One region of the Alteromonas sp. Cnat3-28 genome, then DNA from elsewhere that is predicted to be linked to it. Evidence: riboswitches for the same ligand, from Rfam matches in the RefSeq annotation. Region 1 holds a riboswitch; the other holds the start of a gene.

Region 1 (12,130 bases):
TTTTACTCAACTACAGTGACACGTTGTTTTTCGCAAGTTTCAGCTTATGGATATTGGTATTTTTCATCAGCCGCCAGCATGTGCTTAGCGGTGGTGGTGCTGGCACGGGCTTTGGCGTACTTACCACATTTGGCATTTTGTACGGCCAGTCACTCTCTCCACAACAGGATATTATTTATAGTGCGCTGTATCGCTTTTCATCGGTAGTCGTAGCTATTGCACTTAGCCTGTGCGTTATTTATGTAGTACACAGTCTACTTAACAAATTCCAGCCTACACGACACCACACGTTTACTTAAAAGACCTGTAGTTATAACGCTTACTGGTTAAAATTTGTGGACGAAAAGTTGATTTGCTACTTCTAGGGCCTGTTGACCTTTGGTGTACAAATTTTGATCTAAATGGAAGCCTTTTAATCGCGAAACAGTCCTGCAAGCCTAGCGGGCTAAGTTAAAGGACTGTGACAAAGAGTAAAAGGCTTCGACGATATCGTCGAAGCCTTTAGGCGAGCAGAGGAAGCCCTTTAGATCGCTAAGGATAGAGAAGGACCTTAATCATTCCGGCTTTATGAAACCGCAACCACTGCCTTTCGCTTGTCTTCTTTTGAAAATTGCAGCGCGTTGTTCAAATTATCGAATTCAAACACGTTAGGTATTTCGACAACCAACGTTTGCGCAGCAACTTGCTCAAGTAGAGCCTCACCGTCTTTCACCAAACGCTGCCACTGTGACAAATCGCCATAATCATGCAGCGACAACAACACCCGCACCGTCCACACCGGGAATGTGCCCTTTTTCCCAGTCGCGCGGGTTATCATCGATAAACTTCCAGTCAACTGGGTTAATGCCAATAGCATAGTTGCGCACGACAATACGCCCTGCCTTCGGCTCAGAAAACTCGCGCACCTGTTTTACCAGCGATGCGCCAGCTTGTTCAAATTGCCAAACGTTAGCTTGCATAAAAGCTCCTTAACACAGTGATTTTTCCGATTAGTCCCACGCAGGTGAAAAATCTGGGTTAGCTTGACGGTCGCCACAATCTAGCGCGTCAATCTTTGCGATATCGTCAGCGACTAAGGTAAGTTCAAGCGCTTTGAAATTGGTTTCCAGGTTCTTGCGCTAGTCGTTATCTAGCGGAAGCTCTACACCTACTGAGAACGTGTGTTGTGCAAGCTTATCAAAGGTATTTGTCGTCATTGTGGCCTCCCTACGCGCTCGTTGTGTTATTCGCCGTATTCGCAGTACTGAGTGCGCGCTTGTCTAAGTGGCCGCTGTAGCGCGTGACAAGTAACGCTGCAACAGAAATAATTGCACCAATCCACGCGGTATCAGATAACTGCATACCGTCTACAATTGCACCGCCTAGAATTGAGCCCACAGCTATTCCAATGTTAAATGCCGCGATATTTAAACCTGAAGCGACATCAACAGCATTAGGGGTAAACTTCTCTGCCAATTGAACAACGTACACCTGAAGTCCTGGAACATTGCCAAAGGCAAAGGCACCCCACACTAAAACGGTGATCACTGCGGCAACTTTACTGCCCATGGTAAATGTCAGGGCAAACAAGATGACCGCAAGGGCTGAAAAGATGATAGTTAACGCGCGGATTGGGCCTTTTTTGTCAGCAAGCTTGCCGCCATAAATATTGCCTATCGCGACAGACACACCGTAAACCAGCATAATTAAGCTGATAGCTGAGGGCGCAAACCCAGCCTCTTCCTGCAATATAGGAGCGAGATAGGTGAATGCCGTAAATGTGCCGCCATAGCCCAATATCGTCATTAGATACACTAATACCAGACGAGGCTGAACCAACACCTTCATTTGTTCACTCAAGGTGGCCGGTTTACTTTGTTTAAGATTGTTCGGTACCAGCAACGCACTGCCTATTAGCGCAAGTGTGCCAAGCGCGGAAACCACAAGGAAGGTTGCTCTCCAACCGAAGTTTTGACCAATCCAGGTACCCAAAGGTACGCCAGTAACCAAGGCTACAGTTAAGCCCGTAAACATAATGGCAATAGCACTGGCTTCTTTTTCTTTCGCCACTAGCCCTGTAGCAATAGTTGACCCTATGGAAAAGAACACACCGTGCGCTAAGCCTGTCAAAATGCGAGCTAAAATTAAGCTCTCGTAGCTAGGCGCTTGCCAAGCAAGAATATTGCCAGCCACAAATAGCGCCATTAAGTTAAGTAGAACATGCTTTCTATTCCACTTTCCCGTAAGGGCGGTAAGAACCGGTGCGCCAACGGCAACACCAACGGCGTACAAGCTTACCAGTAAGCCTGCGCTCGGTAACGTAACGCCAAGATCAGTAGCAATGGTGGGGACAAGCCCCACTATCACGAACTCTGTTGTGCCAATAGCAAACGCACTTAACGTTAACGCAAATAATGCAATAGGCATTTCAATTATCCTCAAAAAGTAATTAACGAGATGGCTTGATTAACAACGCCACCATGGCTTCTAGAACGAATAACTACACCGTTTTTTGAAAGCCATTAATAAAGTGCGTAAAGTTTGACGACAAATTTATTTGCAAAAAACAGCACTAATGACAAAATACTTTTGCGATATTTGAAAATATAAGGTGTGCGATGCCAGTCTCATCAAAAACTGAAGATTTAGAAGCGTTCCTAACCGTTGTGGATACAGGTAGTTTTTCCAGTGCTGCCAATCTACTCAATCAGCAGGTTGCAAAAGTGAGTAGAGCAGTTACCCGTCTTGAAGATGGCTTAGATGTAACCCTATTGAATCGCACTACCAGAAGGCTGGAATTAACAGAAGAAGGTGAGCTTTTCCTGCAATATGCCAGAGACGGGCTAAATATATTAGAAAAAGGTGAAGAAGCATTACGGCTATTAAAACGCGCCCCTTCTGGAAAACTTCGGGTTGATGCTGCGAGCCCCTTTGTGTTCCACCAGCTAGCGCCGTTAGTGGGTGAATTTCGAGAAGCATTTCCTGACATAACACTCGATATCACCAGTCACGACAGCATTATCGACCTGTTGGAACATAAAACCGATATCGCAATACGTATTGGTGATTTAAGCGACTCTAACTTGCACGCTCGACGTTTAGGAAAAAGTAAGCTGCATATTGTGGCAAGCCCACAGTATCTTGAAAAATATCCCATATCTGAAGGTGAGGATGGAATTAGCACGCTAAACAAACACAAACTGATTGGTTTTAGCGACTCACCAAGTCTAAATAAATGGCCGCTCAAGCAAGATATTAACTTGCAGTACAGTCTTCGTGCGTCAAGCGGCGAAACTATTCGCCAGCTGTGCTTGGCAGGTCAAGGTATCGCGTTACTTTCTCACTTTATGGTACACAAAGATATCAGTGCAGGCTCGCTGGTAGCGCTATTTCGCGACGATATCGTCAGTCCAAACCGCAGAGAGTCGGTACAAGCGGTATACTATAAAAATAGTGCAGTATCGTCTCGTATCTCTGCGTTTTTAGATTTTATACAGCCTCGACTAACTCTTTAACTTACCTTTATTTCGCGTGGCCTTTACCTAATATCTTTTTAAGTGTGCTTTGAGGAAGGCCATTTACTATTAGCGCGGCTATCATCAATATTGCGCCGGCCATAACCATAGGCAGTAGCGTTTCTTTGAGCAATATCACAGAGCTTACATAGCCAACTATCGGCGTGAGTGTACTAATAAGAACAATTTTATCTGGGGGTAATTTAGGCCCCGCCGCTACCATGAGGCCAAAACCGAGACCCGTTGCCACTGGCCCAATATACGCCAATAGTAACCAATCGCTTATATCGTAAGCCCCAAAATTAGGTGTTGGTTCAACTATCAGTGCAATAGCAAGCATGGCGAAACCTGCGATGGTAAACTGCCAGAAGACAGCTTCAATGACGCTTCCCTTCCACTTATGAAAAGACACTCTTCGAATAGCGACCGCCCACAATGCAGATGCCAGCAACATACCAAAGAGCGGTAGCCATGCGCCCGGTTGTCCCGAAGCAAATAAAATCATTGCACAGCCAATGGTAGATATACCGGTTAGAATTAATCGCTTAGAAGGCGGACGTTGCCGATACCATAGAGTGTCGATAAGCAGCATCCAAAGCGGTGTAGTGTAAATAAGAATACTGGCCGTGCCGGCAGGAATAAACTGCAGTGAGACAGTAATAAGCCCCATTGATAGGATAAACTGGAAAAAGGCAACGACAAACACCACCGAGCGATCTTTACGATTGAGCACCGGTAAACGTTTTTTGGTGATAAGTACAAACAGCGCGAGTACGGGAAGGCTTAACAAGAAGCGCAAGCACACCATCCATACAGGCCCTACAATCTCAAGCCCTAATTTCATGCCTGGCCAGTTAAGTCCTAAACACAACACCGCAACCAAAAGCATTTTAATGCCTTTTGATTGCTCTTTTTCCGTCACCGATGATGAAGACATGCGTTTTAAAAAATCCAAATACACGAACTGCGTTAAGAGAAGTTTCTACCGCCTGGTAAGCTGAATGTAGGCGGAGAATTTTGAGGGCGCAAATATAAGTGAATTAGCAAGGGATTAAAACCTTCCTGACCGTGCAAACACGCCAATTTATCGACCAAATGGTCAACTTTTTAAAACCTTGTGGAAACTTTGCTATACGGGAATATTAGAAGGAGAGGTTTGTCCACTTCATGATTTTAGCGTTTTCTTTTTGTACGCTGTTTCCATTACTCTTGTCATGCCCGTCATCATTACTTGTTACGGTATAATAGTTTTTGCGGGTTTCTATATGCTCAAACCCCGAGCTCTCGTAAAGCGCAATAGCAGTATCATTACTTTCACGCACTTCTAGCCACATTTCACGCATTGCATTTTTTACCGATGTCTCAATGACAAAATCAACTAAAGCGCGACCTACACCCTTGCCTCTTGCGCCACTGTCTACCGCAATATCCATCAGCGTAGCTTCATCAACGACCTCAAGCATGATGGCATAGCCAACAATCTTGTCATTTTCAAAGGCAAACACCCCGTAATAGGGTTTGGTGAAACAGTCCGCGAAGGTACTTAGTTTCCAAGGCGACACTTGTGCCTCTTGATGGATAGCATGAGCAAGTTCAATGTGCTCGTTAAAGCCTTGTGGCGGTACGATTGTTAACTCCATCGACGCGACTACTGTCCGTTAGCGGAGTGGTTTAATTCGCGTGCTGCGCTGATAAGCTGCGCCCACAGCTCCCGTTTTTGCACAGTTGTGAGTTTAAGCGGTGTGGCTGGCAATATAATGGCCGTTTCGGTTACCGATAGCGTACGGCCAATCATTATGGTGCTAGCCCACTGTGACGGTATACCCAACTGAACACAGGCTAGCTGCAAGTCCTTCAGCCATTGCTGTGATTTAGCTTTCTGTTCGGCACTTAACGGGATACCTTCAGGCGATACCGGCCCTTTTGCGCCAATAGACTTTGTTAAAGACTCTTGCGAGGTAACCGCATTGTCGAAAGACGGCGAAATGTTGTGTGACTGTGAAGCACCTGTTTCGGTTTGCCCTGCTTTCCCGTCATTGTGCGACCCGCCAGGTGTGGAAAGTTTTGCTGCTCCGCCGTCTTTAGGCTTAGCCTTATCTTTCGCGCTACTGCCAACATTTGCCCGCAACTGAGCAAGACGTGATTGCTTTTCTTCTTGAGATATTGGTGTTGAAGGCGGCTTATTAGTTTGAGCGTTTTGGCTGTAGGGTAATTGTGCCGATGAACTACTAGCAGTGCCGACGTTGCGTTGTACTGCATTAGTATTGTTTTGTTTCGCTTGGTCTTCCTGCTTTAGCTCAGTGTAGGCGTCTTTGGTGATCCAAACCGGGATCCCCATTTCCTGTAAAACCGCCTGCTGATATGAAGTAAGAGACATTGCGCAAAAACACCTAACGTGGATAGTTTATTGTATTTGTTTAGTTTACTAAAGTTGCAGGCTTGGTTGAATAACTATCGCGTTCTTTTGCTCGGATTGTACTTGCTGTTTAATGCTCAAGCGTTAATTCATAAGGGTTGATTCTTAAGCATTATTCGCGAAGTTATAATGCCTAGCCCTTGGTATAAGAGGAAATAAAACAGCTGCAGCAAATTAAGTACTAGCAATAAAAACCGATACGATTGAAGAAGAATTTAACAAAGAAACGATTTAGGATTTGAACGTAAACGTTCATAAGAAGAGAAAGTGGCAGGGGTGGAGGGACTCGAACCCCCAACCATCGGTTTTGGAGACCGCTGTTCTACCAATTCGAACTACACCCCTAGCGCGCTGTGCATTATACGGATGACATTAAAAAGGTAAAGCCTTTTTATCACTACCATGCACTGCATGCTTAATTAACACGCAATGCGCTGTTTTTTCAATCGAATAACACCAAATAGGCTTTATCCATCACCTGTGTTTTGTCTTATTTCCCGCTTTTAAACCGACTTCTATGCAGCGTCACTTTTAAATGCGGAGCAGTTTATGACAATTAGACCTTATTGGCGTTAAGCGCAGCAAACCACAGGTCATTAGTGATAGCGACAATCTCGGTGTGCAGATCAAATTTCGCTATCGCGTCGTGCTCATCGATATTCATTAGCGTGGCGTAATGCTTAACGAGCTCTCTACTTTCATTGATTTCAAGTTTATTGATAAGGCAGCAACTTGCTAAATCGAAGTAGCGGTTTCCCATGGCGGCATATTCCCAATCAATAATTTTGAATGAGTTATCTGCGCTCAGTAATATGTGATTAGTTAGCAAGTCATTATGACATAACACATAATCTTCATCGTCTTGTTCACTTTTTATTACTTGTTTCCGCAATGATTGGGCTTTTAAATAAAGTTCACTGCTCATATCGAGCTGTGCAACATCAATATAATGCTGCCATCTTGATGCTAAATCTAATGGCCTAGCGGTAATGGGCAAAGAATGAATACGAGCGAGGGTGTTGGCCAGCTCAAGCATTGAAAGCGTCGCACTGTCACTGTGCTCTAGCCACTGTTCAACCCAGATGGTTTCATCATCGCTTAACCATATAGGTTGCGGCGCTACTCCCAACCTATAAAGCTGTTGCTGCAAAGCAAATTGGTGCGCACGATTAACCCCACTAAAGTCATCATCGCCCATCCATTTCACCGCTAAGTCGACAGGGTTATGATCCGACTTTGGTTGCCCACTACTTTGAAGGTTATTTGCAATCAAGGGTAACTGACTATCTGCGAGCTCTTGAACGCGGTAAACGTGATTTACCGCTCCAGCAGGGTGTGACGAAATTTTCGCACTGTCGCTAAGATTAAGCGCCTTTTGCAGCGTGGCGATGATATCCAACCTGTTCACCTTGTTTTTTATATTGTACTAGCCACTGGTAATACCCAAATACCGCAAAACCAACATAGCCTAAGAACAGGCAAGCAGATAATGCATAACCCACTTGCAGGTATAAATAGGCGGACGCTAAATTGATGAAAAACCAATAAACCCAATTTTGCAGGATTTTATGCGCCACCATAAATGTTGTGACTACACTCAATAAATTAATGCTCGCATCTAATAGTAGGTACTCACTATTGAACTGTGAGCCTGCCACCTCAGACAGAACCCAAGCGAGCAATAACATACTCGGCACAATGAGCAAATGAGCCCAGAACGGCCAATGAAGCACTGGCTTAACATCGCCATCTTCCGCCCCTTTCGACCACTGATAATAACCGTATCCCGCCATTATCATATAAAAGAAGTTAAGCGCAGACTGAAATGGCAAAGTCACCTGCCAAAATAGCCAGGTGTAAATTGCGGTACTCACAAAGGCGCACAGCCAACACCAGCTGTTCTGTTTTGCGGCTAACAGCACATAGGCAATAGCGAGGACAACCGCTACCCACTCTAACAGTGAAGTAGCGGCAATTTGAGAAGTGAACTCAGAAAAAAAGTTAGCCATTAAGATGATTTTCTAGATTGCATGGCATCAAAATTTAAAAACTTAGCAACGAAAATAGCCTGCCCCACTTCTTCATGGGTCCTTTGCATTTCTTCACCAAGTACTTTCATAACCACACCATAGTCACCTGTAACCTGCGTGCTGGTTGAACTTGTTGAAACTGCAATATCACTATAGCTATTTAACCTATCAATGAAATCTTGAATAGGTGGAATGTATTCGTTAACCAATGGGTACAACGACAGTTCAACCATAACTTGCATGTCTGTTTCCTTTTATTTTAAAACGCGTACTTAACAGTAACGCCAAACTGACGACCGTTACCTATTTGGTAATATGGCTCATCGAAGGCATACTCATCGCGAGGGTCGTTGCTGAAACCACCGAATCCACGGGTGTAAAACTCACGATCAAAGGCATTTTGTACCCACAATGATGTCTGCCAATCACCGTGTAACACCACAATCTCCGAATTAACCAGCGTAGTACTTGGCGAGGTTACATCATGGCCGTCAGAAAAACGGTATTCGCTTTTGTAATCTACATCTACACGCCAGAGCATGTTATCTGTAAGTGCGTACTCACTATACAGGTTTGCGGTCCACTTAGGTGATTGAGCCTGTCTTTGCTCAGACACTTCAGTACCGTCTGCAAGCGTATACCCTTCAAAGGTAGCGCTTAGATATCCAACACTTGCATCTAGCTGCCATGCATCACTAGCAATCCAGCTAAGCTCCAGCTCGGCTCCTTTGTTTGTTCCTAAATCAGCATTATCAATAATATCTACGAACCCTGCCGTACCGTCATCACGAGTGATAACGTCAAAATCGCTCACCTGAGTATCTTTTCTATCCATATAGAAAATTGCAGCGCGAGCAATTAGGTCAGGTGTAAATAATGGGCCCTTAACGCCTACTTCGTAGTTCCAGTTATATTCTTCGTCGAAGAATCGCTGATTGTCATTCACGCGGCTGTCGGGGTTAAAACCTGCACCTTTATATCCGCGTGAAATACTGCCGTAATAGAAGTGATCGCCCTGTGTATACTGAAGCGCGATTTTCCCTCCTACCATGGTGGTGTCGAACGCGCGAGTAAGCTGGTTGTTATCAGCGTAATCAAAATCGTAGTTTTCTACTCTTAACCCTGCTACAAGTACTAAATTTTCGTTCAAACGACTTTCAGTCTGAGCATAGATAGCGGTCGTCGTAGGCGTGTATTCACTGGCAAAGTCACTATCCAAATAAGTGTACTGACGTAGCAGCTTTTCTTCCGTGCTTTTATAAAATACGCCTATTGTCCAGTCAGTCATACCATCAAAAAGTGCGGCACTGGCAGAGGACACGAAACGCATCTCGCCGGTCTGTGTTTCTACATCACGATAATAGGCGTCAAAAGACGTGTAACCCCACGGGTGAAACCCTGTGAATGTCCAGTCTTCATCGTAGCCATAAGCAATATTGTGAGAAGCATGGGTGGCAATTAGAATAAAGTCGCCCGCTGCTGTATTGGTTGTAGAGCGCGCGCTAACAGCGTGGGTTTGGTGTTCGTCAAATCCTGGTTCATCAGACAGCGTTTTGTTGTCATTGTCTAGCGAGAATGCATCGTAACCGTTATCGATATCGTACCAGCGATAAGTAAGTGCAAGTGTGGTTCGCTCATCTACGCTGCCTTCAACGGCAAAGCGCAGTGCGGTTTCATCGATATTCGCGGTATCGCTTCTATTTAAGAACGTATTTTCTACAAAGCCATCACTGCGATTATGAACCAGCGCAACACGATAGCCCCAATCCGTGTTGATATCATCACCAGTGGCGCCTTCAATACGGTAACTCTCTTTGTTCCCAATGCGGGCTTCAACGTAGTCTGGGGCGTCGCTACCCACGTCATTACTGGAGAGTTTAACCGCTCCGGCCAATGCACCTGTGCCGTATAAGGTAGCCTGAGGTCCGCGATATACCTCTAGTTGTTTAGTATCAAAAATAAGACCTGCCGCAGCAAGGCCTGAAAAATCAAATTCATCGACGATAAAGCTTACAGAAGGATTGATAGGCTCGGCGAACTGACTACGCTCTCCAATACCGCGAATTTGCACGAAGCGGCCGCGAGACGCACCAGCTGCAAAGTTTACGTTTGGAATACTGTTTAGCACACTGTCGATATGGCTCGGCTGTCTACTGCGAAGACGCTCTTGATCTAAAATGGTCGCGCTAGCACTTAACTGGTCGAGTGTAGTTTGACGAAAATCACCAGATACGATGACGCGCTCAATATCTGATGGCGTGCTATCTGAAGTGTTACTTACATTGGTTTGTTGCGCATAGGCCGCAACGGAACTAGCAAGCAGTGAAAGTGTGAAAAGTGTTTTATACATGGGATCTCTTATTCTTATTTAAGAAAAAAGATCCGGGTCTAACGGCAGGTGATAAGGCTATATTGTGAACCATCCCTACGCCGGTATTATCCGGATCAGGTTTAAGGGTTCCCACGAATGTGGATCTCAGACCGAAAACGGACACCCCTTGGTATAGTGTTGCGCTGCTAAAACTAGCAAACTCAACTTCTGCGACGGAGTCTACCAGTTCGATACACGCCGTCAAGCAGATAAGACGTTAAGCTAACGTAAGGTTTTATATATGATATAAGGCGTTGAAAGCTTAGGGCTATTCAGCGTCAATATTCATATTTAGGCGACGTACTTCATCGTCAGTTTGTGCTTTTAAACCTTCCAACGTTTTGCCGTGTGCGGTTGGTTGACGCGTATCAGGGTCAACCTTTACGAAAACGATATCGTCTGCAAAACAGATGGTTTTCTTGGTTGCTTTGTTGCGTACCAAGCAGCTTACGGTAATAGACGTACGGCCTACAGCTTTAGTTTCTAGACCAAACTCTACGATATCACCCTGCATAGCCGGTGATTCGAAACTAATTTCACCAATATGCTTAGTTACCAAGCAATTAGTTTCTAGCTGACAAATAGCCCAAATTGCAGCTTCTTCGTCTATCCATTCTAACGCGCGGCCACCGAACAAAGAATTGGCGTAATTAAGGTCGTTTGGCATAACTAGACGCCGAGAAAGAAAGCGCATTCGAATTCCTCATAATAAATCGCTACTATAGCGTTAGATTATACCGAAAAAACTGATTCATGGCGCTAACTCAATTACGCGAATGGCTATTAGCCCCCTACTTTGAAAATAGCGGCGAAAATGGCTGCAAAAAAAGCTCTCACGCTTCGCACTTATCAAACGTGACTTGCCCGCTTCACCGGAGAATGCTTGTAATATCTGGCAATGATGATTTTTGTGAAGCTGCCATACGTAGCGTTCAAGCCTTTGTAGATGAAGTTTCATCTATAAGCGTTGTGAATTTTGCTGGCGATACACTTAAGGGAAAGAACCGCAAACAAGTGCTGGGGAGCGAATGTGACATTGCCACATTAGACTGTCGCGATTCATTCAAACCTGGCGACGTGATGGCAGTGGCGGGTATCGTTAAACGCAGTGGTTGTTTAATACTTATTTGCCCTGCATTGAGTGAATGGGTTAACAATATTTCGGTCTCGTTCCTGTCGGAGGGGTTTACGCTTAAACAGAGTCGATACCTCGAACGTTTTATAAAGCACCTGCGTAACAACGACTACGTGGCATTTCACACTGAAGAAAAAACCACGCTTCCAGATACGGCTATGTACCGTATTAGCGAAGGCTTAACATCAAACGTCTATAGAGGCTCACTATTTAAATCAGAAGAGCAAGAGCAGGCATACAGTCGTTTATATCAAGCACACTCACTTAATAAACTAAACGCGCTGATTACCGCCCCAAGAGGCAGAGGCAAGTCATCATTATTAGGTATATTCATTGAAAGCCTAATCAGACAGGGTAAAAATGTACTATTAACCAGTGAACGGTTCGATAATGTGAAGAACGTGCTTTCACGTATTCAACAGTACGAAATAGCCGGTGTCAGAACACAACAACCATCCACCGCTAACATTCAAACCCAACTATTCCTTGGTGATAAGAATGAGGCAGCGACGTTTGGCAGTGTAAAATGGGTGCCCCCTGACAGTGCCTTGTTATATACCACAGAAGATGAAAAGTACGACGTTGTAATTGTTGATGAAGCGGCTTCAATCCCCCTCCCGGATGTATACCGGATCATAGCCAACCACAAGCAGTGGGTGCTTAGTACTACGCTTTTGGGTTATG
Region 2 (5,746 bases), on a different contig from region 1:
CTGCGCCAGACTGATTGAATGCCTGGGCCATCTCTTTCATGCCTTTTTCTTTCTCAAACTCTTGCTGCTCTGCTTGTTTAGCCACATCGCGCACTTCCTGAGAAATTTTCATGCTGCAAAATTTAGGGCCGCACATAGAGCAGAAATGCGCAACTTTGCCAGACGCCTGCGGCAAGGTTTCATCGTGATAAGCGCGCGCAGTATGCGGGTCGAGAGCTAAATTGAACTGGTCTTCCCACCTGAATTCAAAGCGTGCTTTCGACATGGCGTTGTCGCGAATTTGTGCACCTGGGTGGCCTTTTGCCAAGTCGGCAGCGTGGGCTGCAATTTTGTAGGTGATCAGCCCCTGTTTAACGTCTTCTTTGTTAGGTAGGCCTAAATGCTCTTTAGGTGTTACATAGCACAGCATTGCGCAGCCATACCAACCAATCATGGCGGCACCTATACCTGAAGTGAAGTGATCGTAGCCAGGAGCGATATCGGTGGTGAGGGGGCCAAGGGTATAAAACGGCGCTTCGTGGCAGTGCTTAAGCTGCTCTTCCATGTTCGCTTTAATCATATGCATTGGCACATGCCCCGGGCCTTCAATCATTACCTGAACATCGTACTCCCATGCAATTTTCGTCAGCTCACCAAGGGTACGTAATTCAGAGAATTGCGCGTCGTCGTTAGCGTCAGCTACGCTACCAGGGCGTAAGCCATCACCTAGCGACAGCGCCACATCGTACTTAGCGCAAATTTCGCAAATATCGTGAAAGTGTTCATACAGAAAGCTTTGTTGGTGGTGGCTTAAGCACCACTTTGCCATTATCGAACCGCCGCGCGATACAATGCCGGTTACCCGCTTTGCGGTAAGGTGTACGTACTCAAGCAGCACGCCAGCGTGAATGGTGAAGTAGTCTACGCCTTGTTCAGCTTGCTCAATTAGGGTGTCTTTAAACATCTCCCACGTTAAATCTTCGGCTACACCGTTTACTTTTTCTAGCGCTTGATAGATGGGTACGGTGCCAAGAGGAACAGGACTGTTTCGCAGCAGCCACTCTCGGGTTTCGTGAATGTTTCTGCCGGTAGATAAATCCATGATGGTATCGGCGCCCCAGCGCGTTGACCACACCAGCTTTTCTACCTCTTCTTCAATAGACGAGGTTACTGCTGAATTACCAATGTTTGCGTTAATCTTTACTAGAAAGTTACGCCCTATAATCATTGGTTCCAACTCGGGGTGATTGATGTTGCATGGAATAATGGCGCGGCCTGCGGCCACTTCCTGGCGTACAAATTCAGGCGTGATGGTCTCGGGTAAATTCGCACCAAAGTGTTCGCCTTTGTGCTGCTGCGTCAGTTCGGCATCTTTAATGGCTTGGCGACCCATATTCTCGCGAATGGCAATGTATTCCATTTCAGGGGTAATAATGCCCTGTCTTGCGTAGTGAAGCTGGGTAACGTTTTTGCCTGCTTTTGCTTTTAGTGGTTTGCGGCTGCGAATAAAGCGGAAATCTTCGGTAAATATGTCGTTTTCTCGCTCTTTTGCAAAGCTCGACGAAACGCCCTCTAATTCAAGGGTATCGCTACGCTCTTCAATCCACGTTTGGCGAAGCGGAGCTAGGCCTTTGTGCACATCTATGTTTTCTTGTGGGTCGCCGTAGGGGCCTGAAGTGTCGTAAACAGGAATTGGCGGATTTGGTTCTAAAATAGGGTTGTCTTCTGTTCCACCCACTAAACTGTCGTGTTGGTGAATAAGGCGCATGGCCACACGAATATCGTCACGGCTGCCACACTCGTAGTGGCGTGTTGAATTTGGGTAAGCTTCGCCCGCAAGTTCATTAATGAATTGTTGTGCTTGTTGGCGCTGTTCGCGTCTGTTCGACATAGCATTTTACCTTTTAAGTTTAGGTTCTAAAAATGCTTGTCAGGAGTGAAGGAGAATACAAAGTGTAAGTGTTGAAGGGGATAACCCCGTTACTTTAGCGAGATTGTTGGTAAAGGTTTTGGTGATTACAGCCCTTTACTCCGTTGATGTTGACTTGGGGATAAACTTGAACAGTTTACCTTGAGTGACGAGCAGCACCTTCATGGGTGTGTCTGTATCATCAACAGCAAAACAACTTCGCTTCACAACGCTAAACCACGGTTTAACATTGTGCACATTGTATTTTCTTGTTCCCTTCGCAGGTATTAGCCTGATCAGGTTCTACGGATCCCACTTTCGCGGTCTCAGCTTACTGGGTTAACAGTGAAGCACTCCGACAAGTTGTTTAAGTCAATTCGGGTTGTTGTTGAAACAACCCGAATTGAGAATTCCTTTTTACTATATCTTCAATTTTACGGGTAATACAAGTACTACCAGAAAGCTAAATGAATATTCATTTAGCTGGCTAGCTGCTGACCTTCCTTGTAAAGCTGAAGTGCAGTGGCTGTGTCGTGCTTGCGTTCGCTAATTGCAGACAGCAGCAATAAGTCTTCTTTGCGCGACTTCATTTTGGTGGCTTTAAGCAGGGCTTTTTCCGCCAACACATCATCGCCTGAGTTAAATGCAACTTGGCCTAGCGTGGAGTATAGCGACACGTTTTCTTCGTCTTGCTTTATCCAGCTTTCAAGCAGTCGTAGTGATGGCGATGCATCAGGAATATTAAGCTGCGTGAACAGCGGAAACAGGGCGCTATTCGGGCCACGTTTTTGCCATTCAACTAGCAAATTCTGTGCGTCGGCATGCATACCTTGGTCAAGTAACTGTTGAATGTAGGCCGCGCGGTAAGCATCGTCGTGACGAAGCTTACGAGGTAGGGTTTCCCAATACGATTTAAGCTCGACAGCGCCTTGTTTGCTGGCAATTTCGGCAAACTTACCTTTGGCGATGCGCTGGCTCCACGCAGTGTAGTCTGCTTTGGGCAATGCTTTACGCCAGCCTGACAAATTCTCTTGAAGTACTTGCCATTTACCTAGCTTGGCAAGAATTTGCGCTTTTAACTGCACAACTTGCTTGTTTTCACGCTCTTTCTCGTCAAGTTCGTTAAGTTTCTCTAGTGCCGCATCGTATTTTTCTTCAGCCATATCAATACGCGCGTGCATGACCGTTGCGGCTACTTTCGCTTTTGGAAAGTCAGTTGCCTGAACAAGGAAATAACGGGCTTTGGCTAAATCGTTATTGGCAAAAGCAATTTGCGCTGACGCCAAATAGTTAACGCCTTCGAAATCGCCGTTGGTGGTTTTGCTTAGCGCCTTTTGAGCTGTATCAGAATCACCTGCAGCCATTGCGTGTAAGCCGTCGTAAAACGCACGCTTACGTTTGCGCTCACCTAAAGTGCCGAACCATTTATGTGAACCTGTGATCAGGCTCAACGCCCACAATACCAGTCGAGACAGTACGTACCAGGCAATGATGGCACCTATCACTAAAATACAAAAGCTAATCACCGTCATTTCAACAGCGGTGTTACCCAGTGATATTAGTACGTAGCCCTTATCGCCTAACAACATCGGGCCAACAATGAGTGCAACAACGAATGCGGCTAATACCGCAAGGGCAATAGCTAACCATTTCATAGTGCACTTGCTCCTTGTCCGAACACCTGTTTAACGCGGCTATCCAATAGACGCTCTAGCGGTTTTTGTGACGCTAGCTCTGTAGGTATTGGGCGCGATACATCGGTAGCAATGAGGTTTTGTAGTGCATCTACAAAGCCCGTTACTTGGTTTTTTTCGGTGTCGAACTTTTCAATAATTAACGTTTGAGCGTATTGAAGCGACTGGCTGTAAAGCCCTGCATCGCCCTGAAGCGCGGCGGTTTGCGCGTGCATAAGCTGTAGACGAAGCTGCTCTTTTGCTAGGAACTGGGCTTCCAGTGAAAGCACTGGCTCAACCGGGCCTTCAATAGTTTTCACCGTAAGAAAATCGTTCACCAACGAACGCCACACCTTCGCAAGGTTCTCCTGCCAGTCGTCAGCTGACTCCGATAAGGTCGTGTCTTCTGCATTGGCGTCTTCTGGTTTTTCGAAGGTATCAAGTGGCAGTTTGTCAATTTGAGCAATCATACCCGTAAGCGCGAGGGCGACGGAACTTTGTGATACAGGGTTAAGCTGTTGTAAGGTTTGAATATCTTCTGCAAGGTTTGCGCGAACCGGAAGTACCGACGGATCGGCCAACGACTTTAAGCGTTTATCTGCGTTAACTAGCAGCAAAATTGCTGTGCGTACGTCGTTTTCTAACCAAAGCTTTCTGCCTGCCATGCGAACTAAGTAATCAGCTTCAGCAATGAGCCAGTCTGCCGGGCGGCGACCTTCCATATTATTTAGTTGTTCAAGGGTCGATTCAGCTTGCAGCGTCAGCTTTTCGTTTTGCGCTTTTAACTCGGCTACCGTGCTTTCTAACGTCTGGTTGGTACGAGCTACTTTGTCGATAGAGGCAACAAGACCAGCGCGCTCACGCTCAATAGTGTTTAGCTGAGAGGTCGTCGTTTGAAGTGCAGATTCAGAGTCCTTGCTTGCCGACTGTTGCTGCATGTAATACCAGTAACCTGCGCCAGCCATACCAAGCACAATAAGGAAAAGGATGATTACAACAAACCACAGTAGACCATTTCCCGACGATTTCTTTTTAGCAGCACCCGACGATGTTGATTCACTGTGCGTGGCAGAAGATTCGATAACGTCTTTTTCAGCTTCCACTTTCACGAGTTCCTCTTTTTGTGGGCTACTTTCATTGTTGTTGGCCATTCAATACTCCCAGTTATCCTTTACCCAGGCGATGAGTGCCTGATCGGTGGCTCGCTGACAAACCGCTACCTCATTAATGCCTTGGCTAGTGAGGGTTTTGGCAATTCGGTCGCTCACTGTTAACCATTTAATAGATTTAAGTGCTTGGCCAAATTGCGCAATTAGTTGCAGTGCCATTGCTTCGCTTGTAGCGATAATGCCGCTAACTTCGCCCATTTTCCACCGTTTTGTGTAAATTGGGCTTGTAAGTTGCTCTCTCTTATAAACGCAAAAGCTATTAACTAAAATACCTTTTTCGTCTAATCCAGTGGCTATGGCGTCGCGCCCACCTTCACCCTTAATGATAACGACATACTGACAGTTTGCCTCATTAAGTTGGTGCATTGCCAGTATACCTTCGGATGTATGGGCTTCGGGGATAGCAACCTGCGCCGATGAAAACGCCTGAAGTCCCGCTTGTAATTTTCGTGCAGTGGCATCGCCCACAGCTATGATCAATGGTAATTCGTTAGCCGTTTCGCGTAAGCCTTCAATAACGGTGTCTACAGCATATACGCTGGTAACAACAATTGCGTTTACTGCATTTGACGCTAAAAATTCTGCAGCAGCTTTTCTTTCAGACGAAATATCAATGATGTTAGACGTGGCAACGCCTACCGCGTCAATTCCGGCTTTTTCAAAGGCAGAAGCGCTTGCTTTTAACTTTGGCAGTGGGCGTGTAAACAGCAACATACTATCGAATTTTCATCCTTTTATTTTACTGCGTAAACCTGCACGCATTCGACAAACTATAACTTAGTTATAAAGCGCCTTTAAGATTTCACCGGCACCTTGCTCAAGAAGGGATTCCGCTACTTCAACACCAATATCTGCGGCTTTTTCTCGCGACGCTGTAGCAGAAGCAAAGAGCAGTTCTGAACCATCTGGCTTACCAACCATACCGGTTAGTGTCAGCACATCGCCATCAAGCGTGGCAAAGCTACCAATAGGTACTTGGCAGCCGCCTTCCAATCTCTCGTTCATGGCGCGTTCCG

The links. Region 1 has a riboswitch for thiamine pyrophosphate ahead of MHM87_RS06350 (TonB-dependent receptor). Riboswitches for the same ligand answer to the same signal wherever they lie in the genome.
Region 2: it holds a riboswitch for thiamine pyrophosphate, as region 1 does, so the genes downstream of both, thiC (phosphomethylpyrimidine synthase ThiC) here and MHM87_RS06350 (TonB-dependent receptor) in region 1, are expected to answer to the same signal.

The regions. Positions count from the first base shown of each region.
Region 1 covers NZ_JAKREY010000004.1:211,227-223,356, reverse strand. Annotated here, with positions in the region: gene MHM87_RS06410 (DUF2955 domain-containing protein) at 1-299, shown strand, start outside; gene MHM87_RS06405 (hypothetical protein) at 566-757, opposite strand; gene MHM87_RS06400 (hypothetical protein) at 744-959, opposite strand; partial or broken gene dkgB (2,5-didehydrogluconate reductase DkgB) at 990-1,118, opposite strand; gene MHM87_RS06395 (MFS transporter) at 1,207-2,406, opposite strand; gene MHM87_RS06390 (LysR family transcriptional regulator) at 2,598-3,494, shown strand; gene MHM87_RS06385 (DMT family transporter) at 3,502-4,431, opposite strand; gene rimI (ribosomal protein S18-alanine N-acetyltransferase) at 4,637-5,134, opposite strand; gene MHM87_RS06375 (alanine acetyltransferase) at 5,143-5,871, opposite strand; tRNA gene MHM87_RS06370 (tRNA-Trp) at 6,179-6,255, opposite strand; gene MHM87_RS06365 (phosphotransferase) at 6,467-7,318, opposite strand; gene pnuC (nicotinamide riboside transporter PnuC) at 7,275-7,919, opposite strand; gene MHM87_RS06355 (hypothetical protein) at 7,919-8,182, opposite strand; gene MHM87_RS06350 (TonB-dependent receptor) at 8,200-10,290, opposite strand; TPP riboswitch at 10,346-10,449, opposite strand; gene MHM87_RS06345 (hotdog domain-containing protein) at 10,580-11,005, opposite strand; gene MHM87_RS06340 (GNAT family N-acetyltransferase) at 11,065-12,130, shown strand, end outside.
Region 2 covers NZ_JAKREY010000016.1:3,675-9,420, reverse strand. Annotated here, with positions in the region: gene thiC (phosphomethylpyrimidine synthase ThiC) at 1-1,870, opposite strand, end outside; TPP riboswitch at 2,145-2,256, opposite strand; gene MHM87_RS15160 (heme biosynthesis HemY N-terminal domain-containing protein) at 2,368-3,543, opposite strand; gene MHM87_RS15155 (uroporphyrinogen-III C-methyltransferase) at 3,540-4,712, opposite strand; gene MHM87_RS15150 (uroporphyrinogen-III synthase) at 4,713-5,444, opposite strand; gene hemC (hydroxymethylbilane synthase) at 5,508-5,746, opposite strand, start outside.